Regions from separate parts of the Desulfonatronum lacustre DSM 10312 genome, predicted to be linked through region 1. Evidence: predicted binding sites of a transcription regulator. Region 1 holds the regulator's gene; the other holds the start of a gene.

Region 1 (4,418 bases):
GATCATGACCAGGGAGAGTTCGCACGGTTTTCGCGGTTGGTCTGCGCTCATCGCGGTTTGCCTTTTGGGGTAGGGGCACGGTGCGCCGTGCCCCTACGGTGTGGACGAATAAAATACCATCACGCCGAACTGAGGGCGTCCCAGAAAAGCTCCTTGTCCTGGGCCGTGAGAAAGGCATGCCGAAAGGTCTCGTCCTTGAGCAGCCGGGTGATGGACGCCAGGATGCGCAGGTGCATTCCGGCGACCTGTTCCGGGGCCAGGACCATGAAAAAAATATGGCACGGTTTGCGGTCCAGGGCGTCGAAATCCACGCCTTCGGAACTGCGTCCGACCACCAGCACGATCCTGTCCAGCCCCTCCAGCTTGCCGTGGGGAATGGCCACTCCTTCGCCGATGCCCGTGCTCCCGAGACTTTCCCGGTCCTTGAGCACCCGAAAGGCCGCCTCGGCATCCAGACTCGGCACGTTTTGGGCCAGCACGGCGACCAATTCCGCCAGCACTTCCGTCTTGTTCCTGGCTTGCAAATCGGGGAGCAGCAAGTCCTTGCTCAAGAAATCCTTGAGGACCATCGACTAGATACCCGGGTCGATCAGACCGAAATCGCCGCTTTTCCGGCGGTAGATGACGTTGACGCGCTCGATGTCCGCGTTGAAGAAAACCAGGAAATCGTTGCCCAGGGCTTCCAATTGCATGGCCGCCTCGTCCACGGACATGGGCTTGGGCTCGAAATTGTCGGTTTCCGTGATGGTCTGGGCCCGCTTGCCGGTCTCGTCCTGGGTAAAGGTGATCACGTCCACCCGCGCGGACTGGCTCTTCTGACCGCGACGATGGTCCTTGTTCTTCTCTTTGGTCTTGCGCACCTGAGCCTCGAGCTTGTCCAGGACCAGGTCGATGGTGGAGTACATGTCCTCGCTTTCGGTGGTGGCGGAGAAATGCATGTCCTTGCCCGTGAGGATCACCTCGGCCATATGCCGATACTTTTCCACGGAAAGGTTGACGGCCAGTTCGCCCTGATCTTCAGGACGCAGGTAACGGTTGATTTTATTGAAACGCTCGCCGGCGTAGCCCTTGAGGTGATTGGACGGCTCGAAATTCTTGAAAGTAAAAGTTATTTCCATGCGACACCTCCGAAGTAAAACGGGTTCTGGGTTGGTTTGAGGTTGTTCGCTCCGTTGGGAGCATCCGGGATGGCTAAAAAATGGCCTTGCGCTTGGAAGACGACTCGATGTTCAACGCCATGCGGTACTTGGCCACGGTACGGCGGGCGATGTTCACGCCCAGGGACTTTTTCAAAAGTTGCGAGATCAGTTCGTCGCTGAGCGGACGCTTGGGGTCCTCTTCGGAAATCAGCTTCTTGATCTCCGCCTTGACGCTTTCCGAGCCGGCCTCCGACCCGTCGTCCATACCCAGGGCGCTGTTGAAGAAAAATTTCAGTTCATACGTTCCATGGGGCGTGCTCATGTATTTGCTGGTCGTGATCCGGCTGACCGTGGACTCGTGCATGTTGATGTCCAGGGCCACATCCTTGAGGATCATCGGCTTCAGATGCGTCACCCCATGGCGAAAAAAATCAATCTGGAACCGGACGATGCTTTCGGCGACCTTGTGCAGGGTCCGCTGGCGCTGGTACAGGCTTTTCATCAACCAGTGAGCGGATCGGACCTTTTCCTGAATGTAGTCCCTGGTCCCCTTGTCGTGAACGGACAGCTCCTTGGCGTAGGCCTCATTGACCATCAAACCCGGTATCTCGTCCTCGTTCAGAACCACGATGAAATCGCCGCCGTGCTGGAGGATGTAAACGTCCGGGCTGGTGAACTGAGGATCATCGGAGCCGAAGCTCTTGCCGGGCATGGGGTCCAGGCGCTGGATGCAGTCCAGGTAGTGTTTGATTTCCTCCATGGAGAGCTTGAACTTCTTGGCCAACGGCTTGTAGCGACGTTTTTCCAGCTCCTCCAGATGATCCTTGACCAGGGAGACCAGAATCGGGTCGTCCAGCCCCAGTTCGTCCATCTGGACCAGCAGGCACTCCCGCAGGTTCCTAGCGCAGACCCCCACGGGGTCCAGGCGTTGCATGATCCGCAGGATCCGCTCCGCCTCCTCCGTCTCGCAGCCGGCCATGGCGGCGATGTCCTCAATGGATTCGCAAAGATACCCCACGGCATCCAGGTTGCCAAGGATCACCTCGCTGACGGCCAATTCCCGCTCCGACAAGGCCGAAAGCCGCAACTGCCAGGAAAGATGGCCGATCAGCGTGGACTTGCCGGCCAGCCGGGCCTCGAAACTCATGCCCTCTTCCGGGACTTCCCAGTCCCGGCCCTGGATCTGTCGACTGATGCTGGAAAATTCTCCCAGGTAGTCCTGCCACTCCGAATCGTGAAGCTGCCGGGGCTCCTCGACGTTGACGGACTGGAACCGATCCTCGGCAGGGTCTTTTATCGGGGTCTCCACCGTCTCATCGATGCCTTCCGGCGCGATCTCCAATACGGGATTCTCCAGCAATTCCTGCTGGATGCTTTCCACCAGCTCCAGCCTGGAAAGCTGAAGCAGCTTGATGGCTTGTTGCAGTTGGGGGGTCATCACCAACTGCTGCGTCAACTTCAGTTGCTGGCGCAGTTCAAGAGCCATGTCGCGTTTTCGCCTCCATGACCGGGCTGACCGGTTGGAACGCCAATCCCGATTGTTGATCAATCATAAGCAAAAGTCCTCACCGAGGTAAACTTTCCGAGCGATGGAATCGGCCACGATGGCTTCCGGAGACCCTTCAAAAATGGCCCGTCCTTCGAAGACGATGGATGCTCTGTCGCAAATCTTCAGCGTTTCGCGGACGTTGTGATCCGAAATCAACACACCGATCCCCCGCTCCTTGAGGGACATCACGATCTCCTGGATGTCGTCCACGGCCAGGGGGTCGATACCCGCGAAGGGTTCGTCCAGCAACATAAATTTCGGATTCCGGATCAGGGCCCGGGCGATTTCCAGACGGCGGCGCTCCCCGCCGGAGAGAAACATGGCCTTCTGGTCGGCCAGTTTGGAGATGCCCAGTTCCTCCAGCAGGGCCTCGGCCTTTCTGCGCTGCATGGCCGGGGTGAAGTCCGTGTACTCCAGGATGATCCGCAAATTCTGCATCACGGTCAGCTTTTTGAAGACCGAACTCTCCTGGGGCAGGTAGCTCAGCCCCAGCCGGGCCCGCTCATGCAGCGGCCAAGTGGTGATCCGCTTTCCGTCCAGGTCCACCACCCCGCTGGTGGGCTTGATCACCCCGACCAGCATGTAGAACGTGGTGGTTTTCCCGGCTCCGTTGGGACCTAAAAGGCCGACGATCTCCCCCTGCTCGACCCGGATGGAAATATCCCGGACCACCTCTTTCTGGCCGAAGCTTTTGCGCAGACTCTTGCCGGAGAGAAGGGCCTTCACCGCGCCCCCTGTTCCCGAGGCAAAAGAAACATTCCTTCCACTCGACGATCGGTGCGTCCCTGCACATCCACCTCTCTTTCTTCAACATTGAGCGTGATCACGTTGCCTTCCAACCGGGTCCCGCCTTCTTCCACCCGGGCGTTGCCTTCCAGACGCAGGACGCTCTGGTCCACCCAATAGGTGGCCATGTCGCCGTGGCCGACACGGTCCTCGTGCTTCAGAAAGACCTGGCCAAAAGCGATCATTTGTTCAATGTCCACTTGAGCTTCCATGTCCTGTTCCGGAGCCATGCCCTCGGGTCGAGCCTCCCGGGGAAGGGTTCGCAAAAGCACTACCAGCCGCTCCGAACGGAGCTGAAAATTCGGCCTGTCCACCCGCACGTCCCCCATGAACTCGATCTGGTGATCGCGATGGGAGTAGCGCAGCCGCTCGGACGTGATCCGCGTCGGGATGGCCTGCTCTTCCGCCGAAGAACTCCAACCCGGAAACAGGAACAGCGCCACAAAAACGACCGGAAACGTGACCCGCAAAAGCCAGGTCAATGAAAACCGAGTTTCCATTTACAACCCGTGTCCGAAACTGTCTTTGGCAATGATCACTTCCACTCCGCCCTCGGCGTTGACCACCCAGGTGTGCAGGTCAACGTCGCCCCGCTTCGAGCGCAATTGCAGTCCTTGGCGGTCCAGGAGGATGTCACCGTGCAGAAAAATGGTTTCATCCACCTGAACGAAAACAGCCTCGTCGGAATTGAGATACGTCGGACCATATTCCATATGCACTCCGGACCAAAGCCGGATATCGCTGGTGGCCTGATCCACCTCCCCCAGGGGGGCGCTGACGATCACGGGAATGTCCCGACCATCCAGACTTTTTACGATGGTCGGGGCGTTGAGCAACACCATCTGTTGGCCTTGGTCGTAGGACGCGGACAGAGCCCGCAGGGTCCACAGGGTTCGCCCCTCCTGGCCCAGGCGCATCTCCACGCCGCTCATGCTCACGTCCGT
Region 2 (4,418 bases), 370 kb from region 1:
CGGATCGGCATAAAGCTGCGCGGCGATATCCGAAACCTGAGCGACCATCTCATCCGGGTCGACGTACCCGGCCAGCCTTGCGTATTCGGGATTGACAAAAAGGTAGCGGCCTTCCGGAGTGGCCTGAAAAATACCCAGCGGCGCCCCCGAGACGATTTCCTGGTACCGACGGGTGGCGTCTTCGGCTTGGTGGGCGAGTTCGCGCTGTCGGTCTCGCAGCCGTTGGTAGGCCTCCAGCCCCTCCAGGGCCGCGGCTCCAGCCAGAAGGAGAATAGACAGCAAGGCGTGATGGGTGTCTGGAATCGTGCTCGGATCCTGACCCAGGATGCCGACGAACATGCCTCGAATCCTGGTCGGCGTGGCCAACGTGTGCAGGACCAGGCGCATGTCCCGGCTGCTTGCGGACAGAATTTCGGGCCGCCCTCGGCGCAGGATTCTGGAGAAGGAGTAGTCGTCGATGAGCCCGTCGACCTCCCGGTCCAGGAACGCAGCATACTCCGGAGGGTCACAAAACGCTCCGGCAAAGGAATGGTCCGGCTGCACCAGAAAAAAGGAAACCGCCCGCAGGTCGATCAAACCACGGGCCTTTTCGGCGATTTCCTTGAGCACGGCATGCTCATCCGCGACCTGGAGCAAGGGCGTCTCGAAATGTCCCAGACCGGCGGCCATTTCCAACGCCTCCACGGATTGGCGGCGCTGTTCGCGTAAAAAATGAACCTCGGTCTCCAGGATTTGGATACGGTCTTCGTTTGACTGCATGAGGTTCACCTAGCCGCCCAGGAGAAATACGTGAAGAATATCCGCGACCTGGCGATCGGCCTGCCGGACCAGGGGACCGATGTCGCAGGGGGACATGCCGACCAGGTCCCAGGCCGAGTCGGAGAGCGGAGGAAGCACCCCCTGACCGCTGGCGCCGACTCCGACGGCCACGGCCAGGATATTGGCCAGATGCACGATGCCGGCCTCAAGCGGCACGGAGGCCTGCTCCGGAGCATGATGAAAGCGAATCATTTCCGTCAGGCTGTCCGGCAAGCGCCACTTCCGGCAAAGCATCCCTCCGACCTGGGCATGGTCAAAGCCGAGTAATTCTTGCTCCACCTGGTACAGGGGAGCACCTTGGGTCCGGGACAAAAACATGACCTGGGCGCATGCTCCAGGCATTTTGCTGAGCATGACCAGCCAGCCCAGATCGTGCAGGAGTCCACCAGTGAAGCAGCGCTCCCGCGAAGCCCCCCGTGCATGAGCGGCGATCAGGCCGGCATATACCGCTGCGCTGACGCTGTGCTTCCAGAACTGCTTCATGTTCAGCGTCGCCACGGGAATGCCTTCAAAGGCACTGACCACGGAAAGACCCAGGGCCAGAGAAGACAATTCCCTGGTACCCAACAAGGCCACGGCTCGGGAAATGGAATCGATCCGGGACGGAAACGCGTACAGCGGGCTGTTGACCAGCTTGAGCAGTTTCGCGGACAGGCTGCTGTCCTTGCTCACCAACTCGGCGATATGAAAGGCGGAGCTGTAAGGCGACTCCAGAACCTCCATGATTCGCCCGTATACAGCAGGCAAAGTGACCAGTTTCTCCTGGATCTGAACCAACTTTTCGGCCGCCTCTTCGCCATCTTCGGACCGCGTGACACGATGATCCGGCGCGGGGAGCTGACCCTCCATACATCGTTCAGGTTGCTCGCCCGCGGCCAGTTCCAAGGCCGCCCGTTCCACCGTGACGCGGACGATTTCCCGTATCCCGGGATGATCATCCGTCACGCAACGCAGGAACGGCTCCAGCAGCAACCGGCTTTGTTCCAGATACTCCGGACCGATCTCGTTCACCCTGGCCGCGTTCGCCTGGTCCTGGTCCAGACCGAGAATATCCACCCGCCGGACTCCCCATGCCTTACCGGTCTTGATATGACGATCCTGCAACACCATACCCTGGGGCAACAAAAAACGCCCATCCGAGGTCACGAGATCAGCTCCTAAAATCATACCCTCTTCAAGGCATTCAACGCCGACCCATCCCATGCAAAAAACCCCTGCGGTGCTTGATTGTTTGCTTACGGTTACAAAAAGAACCGGCCCCCCGACAATGGCATGGTCCCTGGCCACGATGACCACGATAACCACGCTCGAATGGAAAGAATGTAATTCATATCGATCTCCCTGTCTCCTGGCAAAGAAATCCCGACCATGAAATTCTCGCCATGGAAGCGACGCCGTTTTATCGGCTCATCAAGAACGAAGCGAATCGATGGTCCAAAACTTGCTTCGCTCCGGCAATGGACCTGTTCTCCTTTGATCCCAGGATTTATCTCAGCTTTTTTCTGACGCTGTTCCGAATCAGCCTGATCGTCTTCATGCTGCCGTTTTTCGGCGGGGAAAACATTCCCCTGCCGGCAAAGGCGGCCTTGTGTTTGGTCCTGGCCCTGGGGCTTTGGCCGCACCTGGCGTTTTCAGCGGACTATTTCCCGGCCCACCCCATCATGATCGCCTTGATGATCCTGGGCGAACTGATCTTGGGGCTAGCCCTGGGGCTGATCGTTCGGGTGCTGTTCGCCGCCATCCAGACCGGCGGGCAGTTGATCGGCTTTCAGATGGGCTTTGCCATGGTCAGTGTCGTGGACCCCAGTTCCGGGGTCAGCATGGCCGTGACCGCCCACTTCCTGTACATGACCTCCCTGCTCATTTTTCTAAGCCTCAACGGGCACCTGCATCTGCTCCACGCCCTGACCCACAGCTTCACTCTTGTTCCTCCGGGCGGGCTGTTGCTCACGCCGGCACTATCTGAACAAATGATCCGCTTTTCCAGCCAGATATTCATCCTGGCGGTCAAGATTGCCAGCCCGGTGATGGTGGCCCTGTTTCTGATCGACCTGGCCCTGGGCCTGGTGGCCAAGGCCGCGCCGCAGATGAACGTGATCTTCGTCGGCTTTCCCCTGAAAATCGCCGTGGGATTTCTGTTTCTCGGCACCATGTTCACAATCATGGGGCTCTACGTGCAGGACTTCATTCTGATGCTCGGCTCCATGTTCCAGGGCGTCATGCTCAGCGGACGCTGAGCGTTTCCCGCGTTGCTTCACGCAACATAGACTAAACGAAGAGGAGCTAAAGGCCGGACCATGCCCCAGAGCGATCCGAGTAGAACCGAAGAAGCCACCCCGAAACAGCGCGACAAGGCCAGGGAAAAGGGCAATGTCCCCAAAAGTCAGGAGTTGCCCAAGGTCACGGTGCTGCTGGGAGGCTTTCTCGCCCTGCTGTTCATGATCCAAATCATGGTCAACCAGATGAACGACCTTTTCGTCTGGACGTTCAGCCAAAATCTACTCACTGAATTCACCCCGGAAACCGTCTACTTGCTCTTCCAGACGGTCTCCTGGCGTATCGCGGTGATGGTCCTGCCGGTGATGTTCACCTGTGCGCTGGTGGCGTTCCTGACCGTGCGCCTGCAAGTCGGCCATCTCTGGACCTTGAAGGTCTTCGAACTGTCCAACTTTTGGAAAAAACTCAATATCGTCGCTGGTATAAAGCGACTATTCATCAGCACCCAGACCGTGGTCCGCCTGCTGCGCAGCCTGTTCATGGTCATTGTCGTGGGGTTCGCACCTTACCTTGTACTGAAAATGGAATCCCCGAATTTCATTCCTCTCTTTTATCAGGACGCACTGACCGTAGCCAGCTACATGCTGATCACCGGCGCGAAAATGGTCATCTACGCCCTGATACCCATGCTGATCATCGCCATCGCGGATTTGGCCTACACCCGCTGGGATTACGAGGAAAACCTGAAAATGACCAAAGACGAGGTCAAGGACGAACGGAAGCAGGCCGAAGGCGATCAAGCCATCAAGAACAAGCAGCGTCAAAAAATGATGGCCGTGATGCAAAAGCGGATGATGGAGAGCGTGCCCAAAGCCGACGTGGTCATCACCAACCCGACCCACCTGGCCATAGCCCTACGCTACAACCCGCTGGAGGCCCCGTCGCCCATGGTCCTGGCCAAGGGAGCGGACTTCATGGCCGCGAAAATCCGGGAGATCGCCCAGGAGCACAACATCCCCATCCGGGAGAACAAGCCCCTGGCACAGGCCTTGTATAAAAGCGTTGAGGTCGGCCGGATGATCCCCGAGGAACTGTTCCAGGCCGTGGCCTCCATCCTGGCCCAGTTGCCAAAATTCCGGCGCAGGTAATCGCCGGGCAAAGAGAATCCGACGAGTTCCACTCGCAACATGCTTAAAGATTACCGCAAACAGAGCATCCTGCCCTAAAGGACGAGCGTCAAAACCATGGCTCAAGCCGCGATCAGCCTCAGCAATATCGACTACTCCCGTTTCTCCGGATACGGGAACATCTTCCTGGCCGGCGGCGTGGTGACCATTCTGTTCGTGATGCTTATCCCCATGCCCACGATCATCCTGGACGCC

The links. Region 1 encodes sigma-54, which starts transcription at its own class of promoters, with help from an activator protein. Its sites were predicted from a motif close to CTGGCACGGNNNNTGCTT; they were not measured.
Region 2: a site for sigma-54 is predicted at 2,087-2,104, ahead of fliR (flagellar biosynthetic protein FliR). Genes of this name have one in related genera too.

Annotation. Positions count from the first base shown of each region.
Region 1 is NZ_KI912608.1:1,740,220-1,744,637, forward strand. It holds gene rapZ (RNase adapter RapZ) at 1-51, opposite strand, end outside; gene DESLA_RS0108195 (PTS sugar transporter subunit IIA) at 120-569, opposite strand; gene hpf (ribosome hibernation-promoting factor, HPF/YfiA family) at 573-1,118, opposite strand; gene rpoN (RNA polymerase factor sigma-54) at 1,192-2,625, opposite strand; gene lptB (LPS export ABC transporter ATP-binding protein) at 2,689-3,414, opposite strand; gene DESLA_RS0108215 (LptA/OstA family protein) at 3,411-3,974, opposite strand; gene DESLA_RS0108220 (LptA/OstA family protein) at 3,975-4,418, opposite strand, start outside.
Region 2 is NZ_KI912608.1:2,111,372-2,115,789, forward strand. It holds gene DESLA_RS21765 (response regulator) at 1-759, opposite strand, end outside; gene DESLA_RS0110010 (HDOD domain-containing protein) at 769-1,965, opposite strand; gene fliR (flagellar biosynthetic protein FliR) at 2,277-3,056, shown strand; gene flhB (flagellar biosynthesis protein FlhB) at 3,117-4,184, shown strand; gene flhA (flagellar biosynthesis protein FlhA) at 4,281-4,418, shown strand, end outside.